DNA from 2 places in the Romboutsia sp. 1001216sp1 genome. Region 1 is predicted to be linked to the other one. Evidence: riboswitches for the same ligand, from Rfam matches in the RefSeq annotation. Region 1 holds a riboswitch; the other holds the start of a gene.
What was found. A riboswitch is a leader RNA that binds a small molecule or an ion and turns the genes downstream of it on or off. The one in region 1 is predicted to bind S-adenosylmethionine.

Region 1 (15,495 bases):
CATTAAATTCGTTTAAGTTCTTAGTATCTGAAGAATCTATTATAGTATTAGATACTTCATTTAAAAATCTATATATAAGCTTAGCTGAACTGATCTGAGAGTTTTTCATAGATTCTACTGCCGAATATTCCCAATCTTTTGTTGAATTTTTCATTGTTGAATAACCATAATATAAATTCTTAGCTTTTTTTGCATATTCATAAGAATTTTCACTCATCCAAGCATCAAAATCTTTATTTTCTAATGCATATTTATAAGCACCATTTTCTGTATTATAATTCATTGAATCTATTGCATAATTTTCTTTTCGTTCTTCAACATAACTTTCAAACTTTACATGTCCTATACTATCAACAGCTGTAATATTGGCTGCATGATAAGGAGTATTCAGATCTCCAAGATAATGTAATCCTTGTCCTAATAAAAAAGTAGCTTCTTTATAATTACCTTTTTCCCACTCATTTTTTGCATCAGTTGTAAATTTTCTAACTTGTGATTCTGCATTATCATATATAGGTGATGCCACATACCACTTATTATCAAGTGTAAAATTATTTTTAGTATCTGGATCCCAAAAATGATCTTGATATAAATCATAAGCATTTGGATCATAATCTGGATATGTCGATCCAAGTTGTAAGTCTCTTAAGTTAGATTTTAGAATATCAAGATTTGACTTTAATAATTGAGGTTCTGATTTGCTTAAATCTTTTTCAATCATTTTAACTGCTTGAGTTGCAATTAAAGCGTGCGTTCCTGTCCCATCTTTTTTACCATCCCAAGCATAAGATGTTGAACCCATAGCTACAAATAACATTGAAATTACAAATGCTTTTGCGCTATTTTTCTTTATATTTCTTATCATAGCCTTGTTTTACCTCCAAATATCAAAATACTTTATAATTAAAAATATATAAAAACGCTTTCTCTTTCAATATTTTTGCATATTTTGTAACTTTTTGTAATTTTTTATAATTTTTTGTATTTCTTTAAGGTAAAATCATTATTTTAAATAATAATTAAAGTGAGGTATAATAACCTCACTTTAATTACATTCTTCACTTTTTTTATTGTACATAAACATATAAAACGATGCGCTAAATATTACAAAATATCCAAATACGCTAAACTTATCGGGAAATACACTAAATAATACTACACTTATTATTGCAGAGAATATTATATTAGAATAATCAAATATAGATATCTCTTTAGCTGGCGCATATTTATAAGCCCAAGTTACACCAAATTGGCCTACAGTCGCAAATACCCCTGCAAGAAGTAAATACATAAGTTGTATCATACTCATTGGCTCATAAGTCATAATCATTATCGGAAATATTACAACTAATGAGAATAAAGAAAAATAAAATACTACAGTCGCTCCATTTTCTTTTTTACCTAATACCCTAAGACAAGTGTATGCTGATGCCGCACATAAAGCACCTGCTACACCCACAATTGATGGTAACATTTCTAAATCAAATGTTGGTTTTATTATAAATAAAGCTCCTACAAATGCCACTAATACAGCAGCTATTTGATTAGTTTTTATCTTTTCTTTTAAAAATAACGCAGAAAATATTATAACAAAGAATGGACTTAACTTATTTAACATATTGGCATCTGATAACACCATTCTATCTATTGCATAATAATTAAATATTATACCAAGTGTGCCAAATGCTGATCTTAAGTTTAATAATCTTCTATTTTCCCTACTTCCAAAATAACTTTGTTTTGCTTTTGTAACCATTATAAATGCTACTACACAAGAAACTAAATTTCTAAAAAATGTCTTTTGAAAAGTTGGTAAGTCTCCTGCTAATTTTATAAAAGCCGACATCATAGCAAATCCAAATGCCGAAACTATTATACATATTATACCTTTACTTCTGTTACTTAACTCTGCCTGCACGATATACCTCCTATGTAATTTTTTTATTTATCTTTTGTATGCAATTATTTATTATATATTAAAAAAAACTATCTAGCTAGTTTTTTATATAATCTCGCAATTATAATCCCACGTTAAATTGCCTGTATTTATATTATATAAATTATACTCTTCTCCAAAAAAAGTCAGCAGTATCTTTTTACCTTCAAATGCCTCTAAACCTCCATTTATGTCTATTCTCTTAAAAATCTTTTTAGCAAATACTCTGCCAGTAGCATCTTTTAACTCAATCTTAAAGTTATTAATATCATTAATAGTATTTTCTGTTAAGTTTAGTAAATATCCATTAAGGTATAAAGTATTTTTTTCTTCAAATATATTATTTACTATTAAATTCATACTATCTTTATTTACCTTAAAATCTCTTGCAGAATAAATACTATTTCTATTTAAATAATTACCTTTTAAATTTTTAAAGTCATAATTATTTACATCTTTTTCAGTAATAAATTTATTATATCTTTGTCTTTTCCTATAATTATAATCGGTAAGTAATAATCCTTTATATATGTTTTTTATATTTGAATCTATTAAGTTACTATACGTCTGTATAATACCTAATGTATCTGCATTAGATATTCCGACTACTCTTTGTTGTATTAAGAGTTCATAATAATTATTGTAAATTTGCTTTGTGGGAAAAATTCCATTTGGTGCATCTACATATGCGTCAACTGCATTTTTAAGCTTACTATTAGGTAAATATAAATACTCCAGATATTCTTTTTCTTTTGATGAAATGTCTATTGTATATTTTTTCTTTCCACAATTTACGCTTACCTTATAATCATCTTTAAAAGTTGCGCTACAATTATTATTTTTATAAAATATATCTTGGTTAAATATCTCTATTAATTTACCATCTTCATATATATATATAACTCCAATTTCAAATCCTCCAGACCCCCCGAATCCGCCTCTAACCATTATTTCTGATTTATTGTCTCCTGTAAAATCTCCTAAAAATAGTTGCATATTATAACCAGAATATTTGATATTAACAGTAATATGCTCACTATTTTCTGGTTTTAAAATAAGTTCTATATTATCGACATAGGAGATTCCTTCAAAAGGATATACTCCTACTAATATTACTTCATCTTTTGAGTTTACTTTACTTATATTCCCATAACTACTATCTATTAAAACTTTCTTTGTAGGGCTTTCCATGGCTACTCCCCCCCCTAAACTATTTTACTCTAGTTATAATATCTTATGAGACTTTATATATTAATGTTATATTTAAAATACACATTATAAACTTACACAAATTAATATACTAGTCAAATTACTTGGCATATATTATAAAGTTATTTTATTAATAAAATTTTTATATTTTGTATATATAAAGTTTTCCTTCTTAGCCTCGTGGTCTTTATCATCTAATATTCTCATATGATAAGCATATATTGCATATTCACCTAGTTTATCTACTAATTTATTGTTTACATATGCCCCAACAAAAGCTCCTATTCCTGGCACTAACTGAAATAACTTTGCTAAATCAATGTAATCTCTATACTCTTGTTGAAAGCTTCTCCAATCAAATGCATTAATATCATCAGATAACTTATGTTTAAAATCATCAAAGCATTCCATATTTTCAAATACATAGTTTACATGCTCTTTACTTGAAAAAGCAAGCTGAAATATGTTTAATATATATAATCTTTCTTTATAATCATTTGTATCAAATCCATATATGCTAGCAATTTCATAAATAAGCTTTATTTTTATACTAAGAAGTAATGGAAAGTCACAAAGCCCTATAAATATGCCTCCTGCCCCTGTTCCAGCACCTTCTATCATAGCAGTTCTCTTATAAATTTTTATCTTTTCAAGAGCTAGATTATCTCTTTCTTCTAAAGATATATCTAGTATAGGTTTTTTAGTAGTATACTTAGACCCAAATAAAACCATTTTAGTCATATTTTTTATAGCTACAGTTAATATTTCGTGGTACTTTTGAGGTAAAACGGAATTTATTTTATTTTGAGTTTCTTTTGATGCTTTATCTATTATAGATGGTTTTTTTCGTATTTTCTTTTTCCATTTTTTTAATTCTTTTAGTTTAATCTCATTATAATTTTGCATTTTTTCACCTATTTAAAATTTATATTAATTATTTACATAATATATTTATTATACATATAGATTTTTAATATTACTATGTACTTATTTTTCCAAACTAAACAAGCTAGTTATCTAACTAGCTTGCTTAATTTCTTATTAAATTATATTAATCCAATTGTTGTATATCTTAATGCTGTGTTCCATCCAATCTACACTTATTCCTTTGTTCATATCATCTTCAATAAAATAATTTTTAGGTATATCTATATATATTTTTTTATTTCTATCCCTTAAATATTCTCTTTTCAAGCATTCTTTATCATACTCATGATGTCCAAATATATAATAGTCATTGTACTTCCCTTTTATAATATGCTCTATACCTTCATCTGTTGTCGATAGTATTTTTATAGATTTACAATTTTTTAAATCCTTCCTATTTAATATAGTGTGCCTAGAATGAGCACATATAAAACCATTATTTATATTTTTGAGTATTTCATCATCACAAAGTATATTATGTTTATATACTCCAAATATCTTCTTATCGAGTATCTCTTTGTTTATTCCATATATATGATTTAAACAAGCCTGCGCTCCCCAGCATATACTTAACATACTTTTTAAATTTTTAATAGAATAATCAAATATATAATTTAATTCATCTATATATTTAACCTGTTTGAAATCTATTTTTTCAATAGGAGCTCCTGTAACTATAAGTCCATCTAAATCATCTTTTACTTCATCAAAGGTATAATAATTTTTCATCAAATATAGTCTATTACAATTTTTGTATACATGCGTTTTAAGCCTTATAAACTTTATATTTATATCCTCATTCATTTTTGAAAATAACTCTAATAAATGAGCTTCTGTCTCTACTTTATTAGGCATAAGATTTAATATACCTATAGTTTTATAATGAGGACTGATCTTACCTAAACTAGATTTTCTATATAGCTTTTTATTATAAATTTTGCTTTCTATTATACAATTATCTACAAATTTGGCTCCATTTATTTTTTTACAAAGATATACAGTCATATTATATTTCCTTAAGTGCTCTATCAAAGTAATTTATTAAGTCATCTATATTTTCTATTCCAACAGATACTCTAATCATCTCTAAACTAACTCCACACTTTATCTTATCTTCATCAGACAACTGGCTATGAGTAGTACTAGCAGGATGAAGTACTGATGTTTTATTAAATCCAAGATGTATTGCCAAATCTACTAATTTTAAAGATTTTATAAAAGTCTTAGCTTCATTTATTCCACCTTTTATACCAAATGTTAATATTCCACTTCCACCTTTTAAGTAAGTTTTTACTTTCTTATAATCTTCTCTACTTTCTAAGTATGGATAGTTTACCCAGCTTACTTTTTCATGATTTTCTAAATACTTTGCTAATACTAAAGTATTTTTACTATGTTTTTTCATTCTAAGATGAAGTGTTTCCACTCCTAGATTACTTAAAAATGCATTAAAAGGGCTCATTGTGCTACCTAAATCTCTAAGCAGTGATGCTCTTAACTTTGTTATATAAGCACTTTCCCTAAATTCCTCAACATATTTAATATCATGACAACTAACATCTCCATCACTTAATAATGGATATTTCCCATTATCCCAATTAAAATTACCACAATCAACAACTATTCCTCCAAGTGCCACTGCATGACCATCTATATATTTTGATGTAGAATGTATAACTATATTTGCACCAAAATTTATAGGATTACATAAATACGGGCTTGCTACTGTATTGTCAACTATAAAAGGAATATCCCCCTTTTTAGCTATTTCACTTAATTTCTTAAAATCTAATATATCTAGTCCTGGATTTCCTATAGTTTCTCCATATATAGCTTTAGTATTTTCATCTACTAAGGATAGTATATATTCTTTATCATCATTATTGGATACAAATTTTGTTTCTATTCCAAAACTTCTAAGAGTTATATTAAATAAATTATAAGTTCCACCATATAGTGATGATACTGATATTATATTGTCTCCACTTTTGCATATATTTAAAATAGCTAAAAGCACCGCCGATTGTCCTGAACTAACTGCAACTGCTCCGACGCCACCTTCAAGATATGCTATTTTTTCTTCAAAATTTGCTACTGTTGGATTGCTTATTCTACTATACATATGGCCATCTGCTTTTAAATCAAATATATCTGCCACTAAGTCTGGATCTTCATATTTGAAGGTTGTACTTTGAACCAAAGGATACACCATAGGCTCCCCAACATTTGGTTTATATCCCCCTCTTACACATAAAGTTTCCTTGTTATAATTTTTCATAAAAAAAGCCCCCTTTTATCTAGGAAGCCTTTTATTAACGCAACAAATCAATATGCCTTTTATCTCTCAGGAAAACTCCTGCAGGATTTAGCACAATTCTAACTAAGTTAGCTGTTGCCAGGCTTCATAGGGCCAGTCCCTCCACCATTCTTAATAAAAGACTTTCTATTTATTTTTATTATTTAATAAGTATTATATATTATAATTATCGAAATTATAATTTAATAAATTAATTTATATATATATTTATATGTATATGTTCATAAAATATTTTATACTATAACTTATCATTTTTGCTTAATTATTGATTATTCCAAATTACTATATTCTATAAAATTTTGTCTAGTTTTGAGCTTTTACTACATATTTATTTCTAACCTCTTTAGGTAGAATATTCCATACATAAACTGCTAAAGAGAAATCTAACATACTATGTATTATAGTTCCAACTCCTATTAATCCTATAACAGATACTAAAAAACCTTGATTATAAAATCCTTCCGAAAGGTTTGATGAAAAATAAAAAGGTATAATTACTAAAACTTCTCCAATAGCATGAATTAATCCTATAACAAATGAATATCCTAAAGAACTTTTTATACTCTTTATAAGATCCCTATTTTTGTTTAAGTAAATACACCCAATACTAACAAATAATAAATGACTTAGTGCTCTAATTACAATTGGTAATGGGAAACCACCAAATAAAAAACCTATTGTAGTTCCAAGTGTTACAAATAGAGCAGTCTTTGATGATATAAACATAGCTATAAATATTGGTATATGACTAGCTAATGTAAAAGATGCCGGTTCTAATATTATTTTAATTGGTGAAAACATTGGTATAATAATTCCCATTGCACATAAAAGTGCTGATAATACAATATTTTTAGTTCTCATATCTCTCCTCCAAATATATTTTTTAATTTAGTATATTTAATTCATATTACATGTGTCTTTACATATATATTTACAGTTTAGTGACTAAATTTATAATTGTCAAATACTTTTTTATGTTTATTCATTTAAGCTTGCTTACATATATAAAATTAATTTATTCATATTTATAATTTTTTAATATTGATAATATCAACTAATATGCTATAATTTACATAAATTTTCAATGAGTGGTGATATTATGAATGAATATATTGGAATAATCATAAGAAATCAAAATGATAAGTTTTTACTTTGTGATGGAAGCTTTTATATAAAAACTAGATTAGATTCTAATAGGGATATTGAGGATATAATAAAAACTGAAATATATAACGTATTAGAAAAAGACATATTTAAGATAAGAAAAATTTTTGAAGAAAAAATCATTCATAGATATGAAGAAATAACACTTTACTTAGTTGATGTTGGAGTTTATACCAATGACTACGATTTTATATCAATAGACAAGATATTAAGTGAAATTATAAATTTTGATGATAAAAACTATTTTAATGAATATATATTAAAACCTGAAGAATACTCTAATATACTCTCAACTACATTTACTTTGCTTATGCTTGTTATCACAGTTAATATATTTCATTTACCACAATTTATACATAATATTTCTTCATATACTCTGAGTGGATTTTCACTTATTTTTATATATTCAATATTTAATAAATACTTAAAACCAAAGTTAATAACATACTTATCTTACTTTAAATTTAATGTTAAAATTGCTAACTATATAACATCACTTTTACTAGTTATATATTGTATAATAACTTTATTTTAAATACTAGCTATCTATATATGAATCTATAATCAAATTTTTAAGTAAAATATAGCACAAAAGCTACTTTAATTTTATATAATCTAAGGATTTTCTATTCTTTTACTACCAATTCATTCTTTACTTTATAAAGATTAAGCAGTATAATAATGCCAAATACATCAATTTATAATTTTTTATAAAATAAATATATAATAATAATTTTATAACCAATATAGACTTAACTAATAAAATTTATAGGTTACTTATCTTATTTCTTAAGCCATACAAATAAATTCATTTCAAAACACTTTACAAAAGACAACTTTAGGAGGATGACTTATGTGTTTAAAATTAAGAAAAATAGCAATAGTAGGTACGGGACTAGTTGGGTCTAGCTGTGGATTTGCACTAGTTAATCAATGTGTATGTGATGAACTTTTAATGATTGATATAAATGAAGAAAAAGCTAAAGGCGAAGCTTGGGATTTAACTCACGGAGTAGAATTTATGTCTCAAAGAACTAAAATAAGACAAGCAACATTTGCAGATTGTAGTGATGCTGATATTGTTATATTTACTGCAGGACCAGCACCTAAACAAGGTCAATCTAGACTTGATACTTTAGAAGTTAGTGCTTCTATATGTAACTCAGTAATTAAGGAAATAATGAAATCAGGATTTGATGGTTTCTTTGTAGTTGCTTCAAATCCAGTTGATATAATTTCATATCATATATGGAAGTTATCTGGACTTCCTAAAAACAGAATAATAGGAACAGGAACTACCATAGATTCATCAAGATTAAAAAACTTCTTATCTAAATATTTAGATGACGTAGACACAAGATCTATACATGCATATTCTATGGGTGAACATGGAGATTCTCAGATAGTTCCTTGGTCAAATGTTAGCATTGCAGGTAAACCTCTTCTAACCCTAATTGAAGAAAATGAAAAACTAAAAAAAGAAATAGATTTAGATTATTTAGTAGAAAAAACTGCTAAAGCTGGTTGGGAAGTATATAATAGAAAAGGTACTACTTACTATGGTATAGCTTCAGCAGTTGTTGGAATCATAAAATCAATATTTAGTAATGAAAGAAGAATTTTACCAGTTTCAGCTTTACTTGAAGGTGAATATGGAGAGACAGATGTGTATACAGGAGTCCCAACTATAATAGGTATAAATGGAGCTGAAAAAGTTATAGAAATTGATATGACTGAAGAAGAGAAGACTAAGTTTAAACATTCAAATAATATACTAAAACAATATTTAAAAAGCATTGGATATTAATTTATATATCTTAATAAAAAGTAAGGAGGAACGAATCGTTCCTCCTTACTTTTTATTAAAATTATATAGTTTTGTCTTATTTATAAAATACAATTTAGACTAATATAAATACCCTTTTTCAGTTAAAGAGGTTATAACTTGCTTATAAGTTTTTTCATCTTTGCACTTTATCGTATGAAGATGTACGCCATCTGTTAAATGAGATAGAGGACTTGTTTCTTTTGAATTTAACTTTTCTATAAATTCTTTTACATCTCTTCTACATTCTAAGTGTAAATTGCCAATAATTTGACCATATATACTATGTTCTACTATTACATCTTCAACTATACCACCTTCATCAACTATAGTATTTAATTCATCTTCTATATCTTCTTTATCATGCTTGCAAGCTATAGTTTTTATTATATAATTGTCTTCTTTATTATCATTTAATATATATCCTCTTGGAGTAGATATAATATGGATGCCACTAGCTCTAAGAAGAGCAACATCTCCTACTATAACTTGTCTACTTACATTAAGTTCACTTGATAGTTTTGATCCACTCACAGCTTTATTTTTATTTTTTAGTAGATTTAATATCTTATCTCTTCTATCTGAACCTGTCATTTTAATACCTCTTTTCATATACATGTTATTTTTATTATATCTTAATAAAGGTTGCTTATCTATATGAAAATAGTATAAAATATCTATATTAAACTTGCATTTAGTCCATAATTATAAATATATATTTTCCTATTTAATATATAAATTTGATAATATTAATTACACCCACTGCATCCAAATCCTGCAAAATATATTCTTATTGTGCTCGGTTTATCTTTATTTTTTTCTATTATACTTTTTAATAAATCTATTGCAGATTGTGGTAAATTTACCTTCATATGTAGTCCCTCCATCTATTTATATATACTTATACTTATTCAATAAATAGATTATTGATGTTATTTAAAACTAAAAATTGATTGGTAATAATGAATTAATAACTAAGACTAAATATAAAAGTATAATAATGATATTTAACCATTTATATATGAACAATATAGCTATAAACTCTCGAATCAGCGCGCTTGGGAGAAAATAAAAAGCTGTAGGAGCTCCTACACCATTTGCCTTTAATCCAACCTTACGAGCAAATATTGATGCACGGAATACATGATAATTATTAGTTACAAAAATACATTTATAATTACCTGATTTATCCATAATTGCCTTAGAAAACTTCATGTTCTCATACGTTGTTGTGGATTTATCCTCAGCAATAATATCTTCATTATTTATACCTTGTGATATTAAGTATTTTTTCATAGCATATGCTTCTGAAACTAACTCATCTGGACCTTGACCTCCAGATACAATTATCTTAGGTAAATTCCCTCTGTCTTTTTGATCTTTATATATATCAATTCCTTTATCTAATCTACTTTTTAAAAGAGGTGGTACTCTATCTCCAATCAATCCAGAACCAAGAACTATTATATAATTTATATTCTTTCTTACTGGTATCACTTGGTATATATATGAATAAATTAAATAGCTTATAAACATAAATCCTAAATATACTGACATTACGATTATTGATATAATAACCATATAAGTAAACATATTTAATTTATTACCATGATATATCAATACGTAACTAAGAAATATCATAATAAATATATATATACCTATAATTAACGAAAGAAGATTTGCTAACTTTTTTCCCTCTTTTTTTATCATACTTCTTCCATTTTTAATAAATAAAAATGCACATATTACTACTAATATAGGTATTAACCCATAGACTATTAAAAGTATTAAAGTGTTAGCAATATTACTTTTATCTGATAAAGTTGCTAATGTATAAAAAGTTATTCCTAAAAATCCAATTATTAATATAAGCCCTGTTAGAAAGCTTCTTTTTTCTACTATAAATAAAATTGTACCTGCTAAAATTATGATTATACTAGTAAACAATAAGGTATTCATATTCATCCTTTCTTAACAAAGATAATTTTTTATCTTTTTCTAAATTTTACTATTTATTTAGAAAAAAGATAGAATAAATCATTTTCATTATTATTTGAGAATGATTTATTCTCTTTTATCTGCAATATAGCTTTATCTGACTTTGAATTTTCTTTAAATTCATATCCTTTAACTGTAACTATCTTATTTTCACTGTCTTTTTCTAATTTATTATACAAATTATCACTTATAATAATTTGACTTTTGAATAGACCTGTAATTAATATTTTTTTATCTACTACACCTACTACTTTTAAATTGTTATTTTCTACTTTATAATTAGTTAATTCTTTTAACTCATTCATATACTTAAAGTTTTTTATACCATCATATCTTGGTATTATTGCAGCTTCTTTATCATTTACCTTTACCTTCTCTAAATCTAATTTATTGGCTAATTTATTATATTCAGACTCTTTAATAACCATATTATTCTTATCATCAACTTTAAGCATTTCAAAGTTTATTTCTTCAAATTTACATTTATTACTTTCTAAGCTTTTCTCTATTGTATCAATTTGATCTTTTTCTCTTTTATTTCCTTCTATTGATATATAAGTTAATGGATAAGTAAAATCATCGTCTATAAAATTATCATATACAAATTTCCCTCCTATTAAAATTACTGCAGCTGAAATTAATCCTACTATTATTCTTTTGCTAAGCTTCATAAATAATTCTCCTTTTATTTTTATATATGATTATATTATTATAAAACCTATAATCTACATATCGATTTATCTTTCATAAAGATTACAAATTTGTAAGGTAAGATTATTAATAATATTTTAGCTAATTCAATATATTAGTAATAAAAAATTTACTTCGCCTAAGCGACGTGTCAGTGAAACACTTTATGTCGCCCACAATTTTTGAAGTATCATAATTTTCTTAAGTTTAAAAAGAGGCTTTTATATAAAAGCCTCTCTCATTTTTATTAATTTTTTATGTTCCACAATAAGTTCTATAAGAGCAGTTCGATGGTTTAGGTAACTTTGAATACTCTTCTTGCTCTTTTGAATGCTCATATGGTTTTGAAATAGCATTGATAAGATTTATCATAACTTCAAAGTTGCCTTTATCAGCAGCTTCTAAAGCTTCTTCTACTCTATAATTTCTTGGAATTACTGCTGGATTAGATTTCTTCATTAATTTAAGTATTTCCTCTTCTGAACTAGACTGTCTCTTGAGTCTTTCCTTCCAAATATTATACCAATTTTTAAATTCTTCACTACTAAACATACCTTTTTTGCTATTTTTATTAAATGTTAGCTCTATAAAAGTGTTAGTATAATCTTCATTATACTTTTCCATAATACTAAGTAAATCTTCAATTATAGCTTTATCTTGTTCCTCTTTATTAAATATTCCAAGCTTTGATCTCATTATTGATAGCCAATTTATATAATATAAATTTGAAAATTCAGAAACAGCATCTTGAGCTATTTTTATAGCTTCTTTTTGATCTTCATGTAATAATGGTAATAATGCTTCTGCAAGTCTACATAAATTCCACTCGGCCATAATTGGTTGATTTTTATATGCATAACGACCCTGAGTATCTATAGAACTAAATACAGTATTAGGGTTATATGTGTCCATAAATGCACAAGGACCATAGTCAATAGTTTCTCCACTAATAGTCATATTATCAGTGTTCATAACACCATGTATAAATCCAACGCTTTGCCATTTACTAACTAAGCTTGCATGTACTTTTATAACTTCCTTTAGTAAATTAATGTATTTATCTTCATCATCAGCTATATGTGGAAAGTGTCTTTTTAATGAATAATCTGCTAAAGCCTTAATATCACTTGTACTTCCAAAATTTGCTGCATACTCAAATGTTCCAAATCTAATATGACTAGATGCAATACGAGTAAGTATTGCTCCTTGTTTTATATCTTCTCGAATTACAGATTCACCAGTTTTAATTACTGCCAAGCTGCGGGTAGTTGGAATACCTAAACCATACATAGCTTCACTTATTATATATTCACGAAGCATAGGGCCAAGTACTGCCCTCCCATCTCCTCGGCGAGAGTATGGTGTTTTACCAGAGCCTTTAAGTTGAATATCATATCTTTCACCACTTGGTGTTATTTGTTCACCGATTAATAATGCTCTTCCATCTCCCAGCATTGTAAAATACCCAAATTGATGTCCTGCATAAGCCTGTGCAATAAAAGCGCCTTCTTCTATTTTTTTGTTACCTGCAAGTATTGATACTCCTTCATCACTTTTAAGAGCATCGCTATTAAGCCCTAAAGATTCTGCTAGTGGATAATTTAGAATAACTAATTTTGGTGAACTTACTTTATTTAAATCAATCTTACTAAAAAATGTTTTGGGTAAAGTAATATAGCTATTATCTAAATTCCATCCTATTTTTTTAGTTTCGTTCTTATTAGTCATTTTTTCTCCTATCTATTTTTTATATTTAATTTATCTTATATTAATTTTTATATATTCTATTTTTATATATTATTTTCATTTGCTACTTTTTTATTTATTATTTATAAATTAACCTTATATCTATGTGTTCAGATCTATAATATTTGCTTCTTGTATATACTTATCTATTATCTCTTTTGCTATATTAAAATAACTTATACATTTATCAATTATAGCTGCATCGCTACTAACTACTCTATCTAACTTATCTAGTATTATATCTGCATTGTTAACTAATACAACATCAGTATTAAATCTCCAATTTTTTGTACAATCTAATATTTTATATTTTAAGTTGCCAGAATTAGAAACTGTAGAATCTAAATAAAATATAACTTTGCTAGCATTATATTCATTAAAAAACCTTCCAATTAAATTTAATGCTTCTTCTGTTTTATCTATGATTTTATAAGTTCCTCTAAGTCCTGCTAGATCCCTAATATTTTCATCAGTTCCTATGATTAATGTTCCTTTAGATAATGCAACTTCTAGTATTATTATCAAATTGAACCCATCTATATATATAGACCCTTCATTTATCTTATCTATTGAAAGTTTTTTAGATTCTCTTATCATTTTCTTTTTATAAGAACATACAGATCTTTTTATAGCATCCCTTTGTCTTATTGAGAATTGATATTTATTTGAAACAAAATTTACTACCGGTTCTATTTTATAATCTCTATTTATCAACCATTCTACTTCTTCTTTAGCTTTTTTTAGTTTCATCAATTCTTTATTAGAAAACCATCTTTTATCATTTTCATCAAATCCACGCCTAGATATTTTAGCCATATTATATTTTACCCCTTATTATATAAAATTCGTTTCGTTCATGTCGCCAATGTCTTTGTAAGTTGATCAAAATATCATTTATTACTTTTTATTTAATATATCTAAGTAATCAAATAAAGTAAATTTATCTTCACTAACAAAGCTACCTAGTCTATCCTTAGCCAAAGATATATACCAATCCTTATCAAGCTTATCTGGTATATCTTTATTTATAATATTACTATTATCTATAAATACTCTATCAGGAGTATAACTTATCTTCTCTAACTTATTGCCTGGCTTCATTTTCATAACAGCAAAATCTAAATTCGACTTACTGGCAAATACCCGAAGGACCTTTAATTTTATCTCTTCACTTCCATATACGACATGACTATATTTACCAGTTACCTTAATGCATTTTTGAAAATCTATAAGCTTATTAGATTTATTTATAGTAGTTTCTATATCTACACCATTAATTAATTTTTCTTTTAAAGCTTTATTAACTATAGGTAAATCATTATCTATTAAGCTTAATTTCTTTACATAAGCACCTTTACTTTTAATATTACCATCCTCTTTTATATAAATATAATTATTAACATCTTTTTGTATAATCTTCTTTATAAAATCATGTTCTAAATCCATCCTAGTTCTTTTGCACCATTTGCTACAAATATCTAAGTATTTATCTACATCTTCCTTAGAACTAAACTTAAACATAACTCCATCAGTATTGCCTTGTATAAATTCTGCACTGCTTCCAAACTCCAACTCTACCTTTTCTATAAGGTCTAATAGTAAAAGTTGTCCATTTACGCATATAGATATTCCTTGTCTAGGGTCATAAAGTTCATTATTAATATCCATACAGGCACCATAAGT
Region 2 (15,495 bases), 150 kb from region 1:
AGAGAAAAATGAGGTGGCTTATGCATTTTATCCTCATTCTGTTTATAAAAAATATAATATAAATCTTGATGAGATGGATATGGAAAAATGGTATGATATTTTAAAAAATGATGAAGATATACGAAAAAAAGAAATAAATCCTAGAAAAATGCTAACAAAGATAGCACAGATGCAACAAGAAAGTGGATACCCATATGTTGTATTTTTAGATACTGCAAATAGAGAACATATACTAAAAGACGTTGGTAAAATCAAAATGTCTAATTTATGTTGTGAAATATTTCAATACCAAACACCATCAAATATAAAAGGATATGCTGGAGAAAATATATGGGGACAAGATATAAGTTGCAATTTAGGTTCTTTAAACATTGCTAATGTAATGGATAATAAAGATATAGAAAATACGATTGATACTGCAATAAGAGCATTAACTTTTGTTTCTGATAACACTAGTATAAATGAAGTGCCAACAATAAAAAATGGAAATGATTCGTCACATGCAGTAGGTCTTGGAGCTATGAATTTACATGGATACTTAGTAAGAGAAAATATACTATATACATCAGAAGAAGCAATAGACTTTTGTAATGTATTTTTTGCAATAGTTAGACATTTTGCTATAAAGTCATCTATGAATATAGCTAAAGAGAGAAATAAAACATTTGTTGGGTTTGAAAAATCAGAATATGCAAAAGGAAAAGATAGTAATGTATTAAAAAAATATTATAAAAATTCATACTTACCTAAGACAGATAAAGTAAAAAAATTGTTTGAAGGTATACATATACCTACAACTAAAGAATGGGAAGCTTTATTAGATGAAGTAAAAGTACATGGATTATATAATGCATACTTAACAGCAATAGCACCAACTCAAAGTATTAGTTATGTTCAAAATGCAACATCAAGTATAATGCCAATTACAGAGCCGGTTGAAGTTAGAACATATGGTGATTCTACAACTATATATCCTATGCCATTTTTAACTAATGAAAACATGCTTTATTACCAATCTGCATATAGAATGGATATGAGAAAAGTTATAGATATAGTTTCAACAGTCCAAAATCATGTTGACCAAGGTATATCAACAACATTATTTGTAACAGATGATAAAACAACTAGAGATATAGCTAGATTATATATATATGCTTACAAAAAAGGACTAAAAAGTCTTTACTACACAAGAACTAAAATGACTAGAGACAACAATGAGTGTCTTATGTGTTCAGTATAAGGGGGAGTACTATGATATTTAAATTAGAAAAAATACACAAAGCAGTAAACTGGAATAAAGAAGATGATGGATTTACTCAAGCCTTTTGGGAACAAAATGTAAAACAATTTTGGTTACCAGAGGAAATATCAGTTTCAAAAGATTTAAAAGTATTTAATGAATTAAATGAAAAAGAAAAAGAATTATATAAAAAAGTATTAGGTGGACTTACATTACTAGACACTAAGCAAGGAAATGATGGGGTACCATCTATGATGAGCCTTACAGATAACCTTCAAAGAAAAGCAGTATTATCATTTATGGGAACTATGGAAGAAATACATGCTAAAAGTTACTCATCTATATTTATGACACTGCTTTCTAATGATGAAATTGAAGAATTATTTAAATGGATAGAAAGTGAAGAAACACTTCAGAAAAAGGCGGACTTAGTACTAGCCCAATATAAAAATACAAAAGATGAAGAAAGTTTATATTTATCTATGGTAACAAGTGTATTCTTAGAAAGCTTTTTATTCTACTCAGGTTTTTTCTATCCACTATATCTAGCAGGCCAAGGTAAAATGGTTGCAAGTGGAGAAATAATATCTCTTATACTTAGAGATGAATCACTACATGGAAAGTATATAGGACTTCTTTCTCAAGAAATATATGAAAAGTTTGAAGAAGCTAAAAAAGAAGAATTAAAAGATAGAATGTACAAAATACTTGAAGATTTAATGGAAAATGAAATAAACTATACAAACACTATATACAAAGATAGCGGTCTTGAAAGTGAAGTTATAAATTTCTTAAAATACAATGCTAATAGGGCATTAGAGAATTTAGGGTTTAATGAATACTATAAAGTAAGTGAAATAAACCCAATAGTACTAAATGGGCTAAGTACAGAAACCAAAAATCACGACTTTTTCTCGACTAAAGGTAATGGATATCAAAAAGGTGTATATGAAGAATTAAAAGATGAAGATTTCTTAATATAAAAAAATCACTTGGATAAAACCAAGTGATTTTTTAGTTTAATGTTTTATATTAGGTAAAAGCATTTTAATAATCTTATAAATCAAAAATACATAATAATATCATTTAAATTTGATAAAAATATATAAGAAAGTTTAAGGAGGTATTAAAATGTCTAAAAAACCAGCAATAAGTAATGCTAAACAAGCTCTAAATCAAATGAAACTAGAAATAGCAAATGAACTAGGAATATCAAATAGTCATATAGATGGATCTAATGATACATCATATAAAAATGGACATATAGGTGGAAACTTAGGTGGTGTGATGAGTAGAAGATTAGTAGAAATGGGTGAAGAACAGCTACTAAGAGAATATAATAAAAAAAATAAATAATTAACAGGCATTGAGTTGAAAGTCAGTAAACAACTCAATGCTTTTTTTAGTAATTAAAACCATTTTAGTGTAAAAAGTTGACGAATTAAGTAGATGAAATTATAATGAAAGTACAAAGTATAACCACGATTAATAGGTAGGCTATATAAAGGAGATTAAGGATGAGTTCAGAGTTAGCAAGACTAAAAGAATTGTATGAAATATTTTTAGATATGGAAAAATATTCAGTATTATTACCAACAGAAAAGAGGCTTTCAGATTTCGTAAAGGTTACGTTAGACAAAGAACATGAAGTAGTGTATTTAAAAGAAGAAAAACAAGAAAGAAAGTTAAATTCAGATGGGTTTAAGATAAATTTAATTTGTATATTAGAAAGTGTAGAAGATTTTTTAGATAATTCTAATATTATTGATAGATTTAGTGAAGTTGAAGAAGGAAAACTTAGTGAAGAAGAATATATAAAGTATGCAGGTGGTATTTGCTTGGCTAGAGGTAAATATGATAAGATAATTTCAAAACTTTATGTTATATAAATATATATTATGCCTTTAAGTAGATGCTTAAGGGCTATTATTAAAAAAAGACAGAATTTATTTCTGTCTTTTTTTAATAATAAACTGAAAAATAAAGCTATATAAAATTAATGACTAAGGAGCATGATTAAAGGGATAGTAATATTATTACTAAAAAAATATATTATATACATTTATGTTAAATAAGTAGTTAAATATTACAAATTTATAATAACTCTTGAAAAAATAATGACGTGTGAGTTAAGATGATTTTAAGAAAATAAAAAATAAGATTATAGATGCGGGTATAATGATTAGATTTAACTAAGGTTATAGGGATTTTGACATATAAAGATATTTATAAATAATAAATGAACAGAAGGAGCATATCATATGAGAAAATTATTTACAGAGTGGGCGATGGATATAGCCGAAGATAGTAAAGTTAGAAGTACGTGTGTTTCAAGACAAGTAGGAGCTGTAATTATAAAAGGAAAGCAAATTATAGCTACAGGTTATAATGGAAGTCCTGCTGGAACTATTCATTGTTCAGATATTGGCTATTGCGAGAGAAAAAAAAGAGGTATACCTTCAGGACAAGGCTTAGAACTATGTCGAGCTGGGCATGCTGAAGCAAATGCTATAATACAATGTGCTAAACATGGAATAAGCTGTGAAGGAGCTACATTGTATGCTACTACTCAACCTTGTGTATTTTGCTCAATATCTATTATTCAAGCAGGAATAAAAAAAGTAATATTTAAAGGAGAGTATCCTACAGGCTTAGGCCAGCAGCTATTTGAAGAAGCTGGAATAGAATACATTAAATATGAAGATGCATTAAAACAAGAGCAAGAAGAACAAGAAGCTAAACGTGAGAAAGAGAAGAAACGTGTTCAAGAATTCTTAAGTAAGCCAAGGAGCTATTAAAAGGCTAGGCTAAACAATTTAGCTTTTATAGAAAAATATATAATAATTCATTGTTTATTTATATTCAACAATGATTACTGTAAAAAGATATATTAAATATAAACAAAGCTACTTAACATATGTTAAGTAGCTTTGTTTATATTTAATAGTGTTGAGTTTAATATAATATTTTACCTTAAATACTTTCTATAGTAATATACAATCATAAAAAAAGCACCACATGAAGCATCTATTAAATCCATCATGGTATCTTTTAAACCGCCAGATTGCGTATTCATCTTAAATAAGACATCTAGTAAATATTCACATATTTCACAAATTGCTGATATGCCCATTGCAAAGAAGAAAAGAATCATACATATTAAAAGTTTATTATTTTTACTACTAATATTTTTTAGTATATTAAATCCAATTTTAACAGATATAAATCCAGACCAAAAATGAAGAAAATCATCATAAAATGGGATTATATCGTAAAGTCCATAACATGAACCTAGTAAAAAAGAAGATAATATAAAAATGTTTCCAATTATGTACAATGGGTAGTCAAGTATAGCTAAGTTTTTTAAATAAGCTTTAGTAAGCACAAAAGTAATTATAAGCGAAATTAAGCTAATTACGCTTTTTCCAAATTCTTTGTTAAATAGAAAAAATATTATAGATAAAATATAAATAATGTAAAGTAATATACTAAATTTCTTAATATCTTTATGTTTCATAGCAATTCCTACCTTCCATAATTATTATATTATTATGTGCATACGTATAAATAAAATGTAAGTTTAATTTATATAATTTAATTTAGCTGAAATATAAAAAAATAAATAGAAAAATAAATTATTTTGTTTTAAAACTTACTAATTTGGGTATATATGTATTAGAAATATTAGAAAAATAGTAAAAAATAGTATAATACAAATTAACAATAGGAGTGATGAGCATGAGTTTAGCAAAAAAAATAGAACAAAAGAAAAAAGCTAAAAAAGCAAAAGAAAGAAATAAAAAGATAAAAATAGCTACACTAGGTGTTGCAACAGGTGCTATAACAGGAATACTAGGTGGGGTTTTATTAGCTCCTAAGTCAGGAAAAGAAACTAGAGAAGATATAAAAAATACAGCTAAAGATATAAACACAAATGTAAGTGAAAAGGCTGCCAAAACAAAAGAAAAATTAACTACAAATGTAAATGAATCTAAGAGAAGAATAAAAGAGTATTTAGATAGTAAAAAGAAAGAAAATGAAGACGTAGTAGATACTAATGTTGTAGAATTATTACAAGCTCCACAAGAAGCTAAGGATAAAGAATAATTGCTATGGAGAATAACATTATGTACATAGATTTAAATGTAATATATATAATACTAGCATTATTAGGTATAGGTGCATTAATATTTTTAATAATAACTTTAAAAAATATTAATGAATTTATTAAAAATATCAATACAGTGGTATCAACAAATTCTGATGACATACATACAGTAGTAGGTAAATTACCTAATTTAGTTGATAATATCAGCGATATTAGTGAAAATGTAAAAGACGTTGCGGAAGTTGCAACAGATGTAACAGCAGATATAGTAGTGGCTAAAGAAAATGTAAAATCTAATGTTGAGATATTTACTGAAATATTAAATATATTAAAATCTGTATTTATTAATAAATAGTCATAAAAGTCATAATTAAATCATAATTTAATTATGACTTTTTTTATTTGCTAATATATCATAATAAATTAAGATGTATAAAAAATTAATATATATAATTTATAAGTAGATTTATTAGAATAATTAAAAAATAATATTGACAAAATTGTGAAAATTAACTATTATATAAATAATTAAATAATTCTTATCAAGAGTGGCGGAGGGACTGGCCCGACGAAGCCCAGCAACCAGTATTATTATACGGGTGCTAAATCCTGCAGCATAAGCTGAAAGATGAGAGTATAATTTTTGCTGTCAAAGCCTGAGTTATCTCAGGTTTTTTTTATTAAAAAATATCAGGTATATTTAAATAAATTAAAATTATACTCTTTAGAAGTTTTAATATAAAGGGAGGTATATTATGAAAGAAGAAGCAAAAAAAGGTAGTATATTAGGATTATTACCACTGGGTGTATTTTTAATAGTATTTTTAGGTAGCGGGGTAATAACTGGGGATTTTTATAAAATGCCAGCAATAGTAGCATTTATAATCGCAACTATAGTAGGATTTTCTCTTAATAGAAAAGTTAGTTTAGGAGAAAAGATAGAAGTATTTTGTAAAGGTGCAGGTAATATAGATATAATATCTATGATTATGATATTTATACTTGCAGGTTCTTTTTCAAGTGTAGCTAAGGCAATGGGAGGTGTTGACTCAACTGTTAATTTAAGTTTATCAATTCTTCCTCCTAATCTTTTAGTATCAGGGTTATTTGTAATAGGATGTTTTATATCTATATCTATGGGAACATCAATGGGAACAATAGCAGCACTTGGGCCAATAGGCATAGGAATTGCAGCTAAAACAGGAATACCAGCACCATTAGTAATAGGAGCTGTTGTAGGTGGAGCTATGTTTGGAGATAATTTATCTATGATATCAGACACTACAATAGCAGCAACCAAAACTCAAGGATGTGAATTAAAAGATAAATTTAGAGTAAATTTCTTAATAGTTTTACCAGCAGCTATTATAACTGCTATATTATTAGCTACTATAACATCAGGGTATAGTTTAGGTGGTAGCACAAGCTATAGATATGATTTTATAAAAGTTTTACCATATTTAGGAGTGTTATTAGGAGCTTTATGTGGAGTAAATGTATTTGTTTTACTTAGTTTTGGAGTAGTATTTGCAGGTGCAATAGGACTATTTACAAATTCATTTGGGTTATTTGGATTTATAGAAGCTATATCAGGTGGTATATCAGGAATGTATGAATTATGTCTACTTGTTATAATAATCGGAGGACTTGTAGAACTTATAAAATTAAATGGTGGAATAGACTTTATACTTAATTTTATAAGTAGTAAAATAAAAACTAAAAAAGGTGCAGAGTTTGGTATAGCAGCATTAGTAAGTATAGTAGATTTATGTACAGCAAACAACACTATAGCAATAGTAACAGCAGGGCCACTTGCAAAAGATATAGCTACAAAATTTGATATAGATAATAGAAAAACTGCAAGTATATTAGATATATTCTCATCTTGTTGGCAAGGCATAGTTCCATATGGTGCACAAGTATTAACAGCTGCAGGGATGGTAGGAATATCTCCTGTTGAATTAATTAAATATCTACATTATCCTTGGTTAATGTTAGCTTGTGGAATAATAGCTATAACATTTGGTATTCCAAACTTAAATAAAGTTAATAAAAGGAAAAAAGAAGTAGCTTAATGTAACTATAAAATTTTAGTTTCATATAATATAATAAAAGCAATACTGGAGGAGATTATGGCATTAGGTGACTATGATTTCTTAGTAGGAGTAGTATCGACTTTTATAATAACATCATCCTATGAAATATCAATATATACTATAAATCAAGCTCGATGTATAGTTAAATCATATAAGTATATGAAACATAATAATACTTAAAAAGTGAAGTTTTAAAACTTCACTTTTTTTACGCTTAAGGAAATTATGATATTTCAAAAATTAGTAGATAATTATTACAGTTAAGTAATACCAATCAGTTTAGCGAGTGTAAAAAATAAACTTAATATTTTTACATTCGTACAATAATAGTTAAATTAACTGAAATATCACATAAAGTTTATAATTAGCATAATTATAATAAATATTATTATGAGAAGGTGAAATATTATTTATGAATAGATACTATAGACAGATAGATTACAGCAAATTTGATAAAAATATGGAAGAGTTTGTAAATGAGAATCATATAAAAAGTGATACAGGCTATATTATAATTACATCTACTAAAGATAAACTTACCTATATATTAAAAAAAGTAGATGATAGATTTAAGGTACTGCACGTTTGGAGTAGCACTGTAGGAAAAAGCTCAACTCCTACAATAAAGGGTATATTTAAGTCAGGTATAAAGTATCCTGCTATAGGGGGAGAAAAAAGTTCAGCAAAATATGCAATGAATATAGTAGATGATTACTATTACCACTCAATACTATATGATCCTAAGGGACTTTATGTAATAGATGATAGACTTGGAGTAGCTATAAGTATGGGATGTATAAGATTAGCTACAGAAAATGCTAGATGGATGTATGATAATATACCTATTAATACTACTATAATAATAAAATAGTTATATAAAAATATAAATATCAAATAATAGTTATAAGAAATAAAAAGGAGATAATTTTATGATTAGCTTTGACCCTATTGAATGGATTGGATATTCAGCATCCTTATTTATAGTTATATCATTAACGATGACATCTATAGTAAAGCTTAGAATTATAAATTCTATAGGATGTTTTTTATTTGTAGTTTACGGATTATATGTAAAAGCATATCCTGTTGCCATATCTAATGCGCTTATAATTATTATAAATATATATAATTTATATAATATTTATAAATATAAAGAAAAAAATTAAATTACAAAATATTATTTAATAGCGTAGATATTTTATCTATGCTATTTTTTGTTAAAAGTAAATATTTTCTATATTAATAGATTAGATAAACTAAAATATTAAAAAGGTATAATATTTTAAATAACAATAGTGAGATAAAATATGTTTATTAACTAAGTAAATTGATATATTATATATAATAATAAAAATTATAATTAAAATAGAAAAGAGGACTAAATGTGAATAAAACAATAAGAGAGATTGATAAGGATATAAATAGATGTAAAAACTTAATTGAAGAAAATAACTATTTAGAAATAGTTATAGGATTAGAAGAACTAATAGATAAATATAATTCATGTATAGAAAATATAAAAAAATATGATGGTAGAGTATGGAATTACTCAAAATCTGATTTAGAAAAATTAATGAAAGAATTATTAGGATACAAAAAAGAATTAAGTATAAGAGAATATAAAAAGGAATTAACTAAATTAGTAGATTCTTCAATAGATTATATTAAAAATCATGATACACTAAATAAAAGTAAAAAAATAAATCTTATAGAAGTAATAAGAGATCTTCATAATATAAGCAATGAAGATCTAGGTAAAGAAAAGCTTTGGGAAGAGTTAAGAATATATATAAGGTTAGCAAGTGATGAAGATATAGAAGTAGGGAGTAAGTTGATATCTATTATTAACTATGTATTAGATTTTGACAAAGCTAAAAACTTAGTTCAATAATTACAAATAAATTAAACTAAGATAATATATTAAAATAAATTTATACTTTAGAATTATCTGTATATGATACATTATACAAATCATTTCTACGATGCTTTAATAAAGGTAGTTGATTTCTTATTTTTTCAACATATGAAAAGTCGATATCTGCTATAAAGTAGCCCTCTTTTTCATCTAATCTATTTAATACTTCCCCAAATGGAGAAACTAAAATAGAGTTTCCATAAGATATATAAGAAGAATTATTGTTTCGGGAAGAAGAACATCCTATTGTATAAACTTGATTATCAACAGCTCTAGATTTAAATAGTAGCTCCCAATGAATAGGTCCTGTAGTCATGTTGAATGATGCAGGAACTATTATAGCCTTAGCGCCTTTATCAACCATTATTTTGCATATCTCAAAAAATCTAAAATCATAGCAAATACAAAGACCAATTTTTCCAAATTCAGTATCAAATACTGTAACATCATTTCCAGATGATAATGTATCAGATTCTAAAAATTTTTGGCCAGCATCTATAGAAATATCAAATAGATGTATTTTTCTATGTTTTGCTATCTTATTTCCACATCGATCAAAAACATAAGAAGTATTATATATTTTACTATTATCTTTTTCAGGAATGGATCCAGCTACCAAATATATATTATATTTTTTAGCTATATCAGATAAAATATTATAAAGATTTCCTCCTTCTACCTCACAATAAACAGGAAAATTCTTATTATCATAAGGGCAGCAAAACATTTCTGGAAGTATAACTAAATCTATTTTAGATTTATTAATGGCTAAATTTATATATCTCTCTATAGTGGATATATTCTTTAATTTATTAGAATTAACATCTATTTGTATAACTAAAGTTTTTATAAAAATCACCTCAATTTAATTAAATCTAGTATAAGATATTTATATTTTAATAGTAGTTTATCTATACAAACATTGCATTAAAAAAATGAAAATATATGAAATCAACTTATAAAGTAACAAATAAAATAATGGACACATATTATATAAAGAATGAACATTGTCATCAAGGGGGATTTAAAATGGATTGTTTACAAATAAAAGAAGGAAAATCTTTAGTTAGAGTATTTCAGGCCGCTCCACAAATCGGTAAAGTAGACATTTATATTGATGGGGCACTTGTATTTAGCGGATTAGATTTTATGGAATTTACAGAGTATTTAGAGTTAGAAGAAGGAGAACATACAGTAGGTATATACTTATCTGGAACTACTGAAAATCCAGTTATAAATCAAATGCTTGAAGTAGATGAAGGGCAAATGTATACCGTAGCAGTGACAGGGAATATAGGGGATTTATCTTTATTAGTTATAAAAGACTATTCAGAAAAACAACCATCAAGCGAATATTCTACATTTAGAGTTATACATTTATCACCAAATGCACCAGCAGTAGATATACTAGTAAATGGAGAGACATTCTTTGAAGATATCGGATTTAGAGAGGGAACTAGTTATGTAGATGTAAACCCAGGAACGTATAATGTAAAATTAGTAGTAAGTGAAAGTAAAGATGTAGTTTTTCCGTTAAGGGTTAAATTAAATCCAGATAGAATATATACTATATATGCAATTGGTCAATTAGGTAGTTTAGGTGTTATACAATCAGTTGATGGGAATACTTATTTATGTAAAGAAGCTTAATTTATATTAAACACTAAAATATAAGAGAAGCATACCTTTGAACATATTAACAGTTTAATGGTATGCTTAATTTATAATTGATAGAATAAATTTAGTAATAAAAAATATAATAAATAATATCAAAATAAAAATATAATCTACAAAAAAATAATAAATAACAATAAATTTTGACATCATATTGTAGTTAATGTAATATATTGAGAGATAATAATATAGATAAAAATTATTATGGAATAATATACAGGGGTGAAGTAAATGAAAATAATGACAGTATTTGGGACTAGGCCTGAAGCCATAAAAATGGCACCTTTAGTTAAAGAGTTGGAGTCTAGAGATAATATAGAGTCTATAGTTTGTGTAACAGCACAACATAGAGAAATGTTAGATCAAGTACTAGACGTATTTAACATAAAGGTTAATTATGATTTAAATATTATGAAGTCAAATCAATCTTTGTCTCAAATAAGCACGAATATAATGAATGGGTTAGATAAAGTTATAAAAGAAGTAAAGCCAGATATAATACTTGTACATGGAGATACAACTACAACGTTTATATCATCCTTAGTTGCTTTTTATAATCAAGTTAAAGTAGGTCATGTAGAGGCAGGTTTAAGAACCTATAATAAATATTCTCCTTTTCCAGAAGAGTTAAATAGACAGTTAACATCTGTTATAGCTGATATACACTTTGCACCAACAGAAAAATCAAAGGATAATTTGATAAAAGAAGGAAAAAATCCTGAAAAAATATATATAACTGGAAATACTGCAATAGATGCATTAAAAACCACTATAGATAAGGAATACAAAAGTGAAATAACTGACAAAATAGGAAAAAACAGAATGATACTTTTAACATGCCACAGAAGAGAAAATCTAGGTAGCAATATGAAGAATATATTTAAAGCAGTAAATAAAATATCTATGGAATTTGATGATGTAGAAATAGTGTATCCAATACATTTTAATCCTCAAATAAGAGATTTAGTTAAAGAAGAATTCAAAGGTAATAAAAAGGTACATGTAATAGAACCTTTAAGTGTAGTTGAATTTCATAATTTATTAAATAAGTCATATCTAATACTAACAGATAGTGGAGGCATACAAGAAGAAGCTCCATTTCTTGGGAAGCCAGTTCTTGTATTGAGAGAAACTACCGAAAGACCAGAAGGGATTAAGGCTAAAACTTTAAAATTAGTAGGTACAAATGAAGATAACATATATAAATACACAAAGGAATTACTAACTAACAAAAAATTATATAATGAGATGTCAAAGGCTTCAAATCCTTATGGAGATGGGCTTGCAAGCAAATACATTGTCGATATTATTGAAAAAATATATCAAAATTAAATTTAATCAGAAGAATGAATAAAAGAAAGTAGTGAAAATATGAATAGAATTTCCAAAAAGATAGATGGATATTTTTTAGGACTAATATTAGAGTTATTTATAATCACCATGTTATTTGTATTTGATATTAAATTTCAAACACAAAATTTAAGTTTTATAATGTTTTGTATAACATTTTTTACTATAATTATGACTTACACAGGGGGAATAATTATAGGGCTTATAGCAACATCAGTTTCTATATTTATATATGCAGCATATATATTTTATATAAATCTAACGAAAAATGTAGAAATAACATATATGTCTTATATATGGATGATATTTATGCCAATAATATCTTATACAACAGGAAAGTTTACAAATAGTATAAATAATCTTCAACAATCAAATCTTAAGCTAGAAAATGAATATAAAAATTTGGTTACTATACATGAGGATACAGGATTATTTAATATAAAAGCATTTTATATGAATCTAGAAAGAGAGATGAGTAAGGCTAAAAGGCATGAAACTCAATTATCTTTAATGCTTATAAACTTACCATACTATAAAGAAATAAAGAACATACTTGGGGAAGTTAAAACTAACAAACTAATGAAAGATATAAGCAATATAGTTGTAAAGTCTACAAGAATAGAAGATGAAAGATACACAATAGAAAATGATACTATAGCTATAATAATGCCAAATACAGATGAATTTGGTGCTAATATAGTAAAAGAAAGAATAAAAACAGGTATAGATGAACTTAGTCTAAGCTTGAAAAATAATAAAAATTACATAAATATAGACACAAAAATAGCAGCAGTAGAGTATAAAAAAAATATAAAGTCTCCTATTGAATATAAAACATATGTACAAGAGGAATTACAATATGATGTTTAAAAAAAAATTTATAATAGAAATAACTATTATAATTAGTATAATTTTAGCAAGTTCAAGTGGAATTTATAGTGAAAATAATAGCAATAAAAAATCTCTTATAGTTTATGAAACTAAAACTAAATTTAAGTCTAATGTTAATACAGTAAATCACCTTAATGAGCTACTATACGTATTTAATAATAAAGTGGACAATATTAATATAAATGATTATAAAAAAGGATGTTTAAACAATTATGACTATGTCTTTGTTATAAATATAAACAATAATATAGAGAATAAAATATTTTTAGAAGATATTAATAATTACAATAAACGTATATACTGGATAGGGGATAAAATTGCAAATTTACTAGAGTATAATAATAAATATTCAATAAAGTACATATATAAAAATAATAATATAACAAGATTAAACTATAAAGGAGACGATATAGTATTAGAAAATGAAAGTGATTACAACATAATACAACCAAGTAGTAAAAGTAATATTATTGCTACTATGAGTGATGGATATAACACATACCCATATATATTGCAAGATAAAAATTTGTATTATATATCTGATTGGAACATGTATGAATCTTATATATTTGAAGATACGTTAAATGATTTCTTTGAACGAACTTCTTTTGAAGAAAGTAAAATATTTGTAAAAATAGAAGATGTAAATCCTCTTAGTGACACAAAAAAATTAGAGGATTTAGCTAATTATTTATATGAAGAAAATATACCATTCATAATATCTTTAACACCTACTTATCGAGATAAGAGTATTAAAGAATTAATCACTCTAGATGAAAATTTTATAAATACTATAAAATATATGCAAGATAAAGGTGGTAGTGTTATATTAAATGGATACTATCATAATAGAAAAGAAAAATCAGATGAAGATGAGTATGAATTTTTTAATAAAGAGATATTAAATAGTAAAAGTGAAGATATAAATATATATATTAAAAATAGGTTATTAAGTGGACTAAGATTATGTATAGAAAATGATATATACCCATTGGGATTTGAAGCACAAAAATATGCTATGATTCAAGATGGGTATAAAGAAATCAAAAAATACATATCTACATATATGGGGAGATACCAAAATAATAGTGAAATTTTTAATATGAGTACATTTCCATATATAATAAAAGATAGTAAAAATTTTAATACACTAATACCGGAAAATTTAGGATATATAGCTAAAGATGACAAATTAGCGGTAGATAAAATAAAATATAATTATTATAAACTATCTATGGTAAGAGGTCATACTGGAGGATTTTTTTTCCATACTGATGTAGACACAAACTATTTAAAAGAGTGTATAGAATATCTTAAATCTAAAAATGTAAGCTTTTTAGATTTAAAAAAAGAAAACAACTATATAAATATAGATGATATAAAAATAGAATCAAATAACAAGAATATAATAACAAGTTATGATAAGTATAAATCTATAAGAAAACACAATGATTTAGTGTTTAATAAGTCTATAAATAAGTTAAATGATATAGTTGTAAAGTTTGTTGTTGTAGTATTGCTAATATTTATATTAATCTTTATAGTATTTAAGATTATAAATAGACGAAAGTTTACAAGGAGATAATTATGATAGGTTTAGTAGATTATATATTTTTAATTTCCTTATCATCTATATGGGCTATACTCTTAACAAATATAATACTAGCTATAAGTGGATATATATATTATTTAAAGAGTCTTAAATTTAAAGATGAAAAATTAAAAGAGTTCCCTTTTGTATCAATACTAGTACCAGCACATAATGAAGGCAAGGTAATTGGTAAAACTGTAGAATCTTTATTACTACTAGATTATCCTATAGATAAAATGGAACTTATCGTTATAAATGATAATTCTAGTGATAATTCCAAGGAAATATTAGAAAATATAAAAAATAGATATAGAAATTATAATTTTACCATCATAAATACGGATAATATAACAGGTGGTAAAGGAAAATCAAATGCACTAAATATAGGATATCAAATATCTAAGGGAGAATATATTGCAATATATGATGCTGACAATACACCAGAAAAAACTGCACTAAGATATTTGATACAGACCATAGTTAAAGATGAAAAACTAGGGGCTGTTATAGGAAAATTTAGAACTAGAAACAAGCATAAAAACATATTAACTAAGTTTATAAATATAGAAACTCTAAGTTTTCAATGGATAGCTCAAGCAGGTAGAAAACAATTATTAGGTCTTTGTACTA

Region 2: it holds a riboswitch for S-adenosylmethionine, as region 1 does, so the genes downstream of both, ABHC41_RS03285 (Na+/H+ antiporter NhaC family protein) here and ABHC41_RS04030 (O-acetylhomoserine aminocarboxypropyltransferase/cysteine synthase family protein) in region 1, are expected to answer to the same signal.

What each region holds. Positions count from the first base shown of each region.
Region 1 is NZ_JBDPHA010000002.1:170,671-186,165, reverse strand. It holds gene ABHC41_RS04055 (zinc dependent phospholipase C family protein) at 1-865, opposite strand, end outside; gene ABHC41_RS04050 (DMT family transporter) at 1,046-1,918, opposite strand; gene ABHC41_RS04045 (hypothetical protein) at 2,003-3,127, opposite strand; gene ABHC41_RS04040 (EcsC family protein) at 3,260-4,051, opposite strand; gene ABHC41_RS04035 (homoserine O-succinyltransferase) at 4,187-5,077, opposite strand; gene ABHC41_RS04030 (O-acetylhomoserine aminocarboxypropyltransferase/cysteine synthase family protein) at 5,079-6,350, opposite strand; SAM riboswitch class I at 6,407-6,510, opposite strand; gene ABHC41_RS04025 (hypothetical protein) at 6,693-7,250, opposite strand; gene ABHC41_RS04020 (hypothetical protein) at 7,489-8,088, shown strand; gene ABHC41_RS04015 (L-lactate dehydrogenase) at 8,407-9,360, shown strand; gene ABHC41_RS04010 (transcription repressor NadR) at 9,460-9,990, opposite strand; gene ABHC41_RS04005 (hypothetical protein) at 10,128-10,250, opposite strand; gene ABHC41_RS04000 (YdcF family protein) at 10,321-11,337, opposite strand; gene ABHC41_RS03995 (hypothetical protein) at 11,391-12,047, opposite strand; gene ABHC41_RS03990 (protein adenylyltransferase SelO) at 12,322-13,794, opposite strand; gene ABHC41_RS03985 (DUF434 domain-containing protein) at 13,915-14,628, opposite strand; gene ABHC41_RS03980 (hypothetical protein) at 14,710-15,495, opposite strand, start outside.
Region 2 is NZ_JBDPHA010000002.1:20,638-36,132, forward strand. It holds gene nrdE (class 1b ribonucleoside-diphosphate reductase subunit alpha) at 1-1,240, shown strand, start outside; gene nrdF (class 1b ribonucleoside-diphosphate reductase subunit beta) at 1,252-2,223, shown strand; gene ABHC41_RS03255 (alpha/beta-type small acid-soluble spore protein) at 2,372-2,596, shown strand; gene ABHC41_RS03260 (hypothetical protein) at 2,758-3,129, shown strand; gene ABHC41_RS03265 (cytidine/deoxycytidylate deaminase family protein) at 3,502-4,038, shown strand; gene ABHC41_RS03270 (hypothetical protein) at 4,209-4,757, opposite strand; gene ABHC41_RS03275 (YtxH domain-containing protein) at 4,979-5,347, shown strand; gene ABHC41_RS03280 (hypothetical protein) at 5,368-5,703, shown strand; SAM riboswitch class I at 5,885-5,983, shown strand; gene ABHC41_RS03285 (Na+/H+ antiporter NhaC family protein) at 6,104-7,423, shown strand; gene ABHC41_RS03290 (hypothetical protein) at 7,481-7,624, shown strand; gene ABHC41_RS03295 (L,D-transpeptidase) at 7,857-8,315, shown strand; gene ABHC41_RS03300 (YgjV family protein) at 8,374-8,610, shown strand; gene ABHC41_RS03305 (hypothetical protein) at 8,829-9,335, shown strand; gene ABHC41_RS03310 (carbon-nitrogen hydrolase family protein) at 9,376-10,218, opposite strand; gene ABHC41_RS03315 (DUF4397 domain-containing protein) at 10,389-11,009, shown strand; gene wecB (UDP-N-acetylglucosamine 2-epimerase (non-hydrolyzing)) at 11,265-12,365, shown strand; gene ABHC41_RS03325 (diguanylate cyclase) at 12,405-13,253, shown strand; gene ABHC41_RS03330 (DUF2334 domain-containing protein) at 13,243-14,859, shown strand; gene ABHC41_RS03335 (glycosyltransferase) at 14,862-15,495, shown strand, end outside.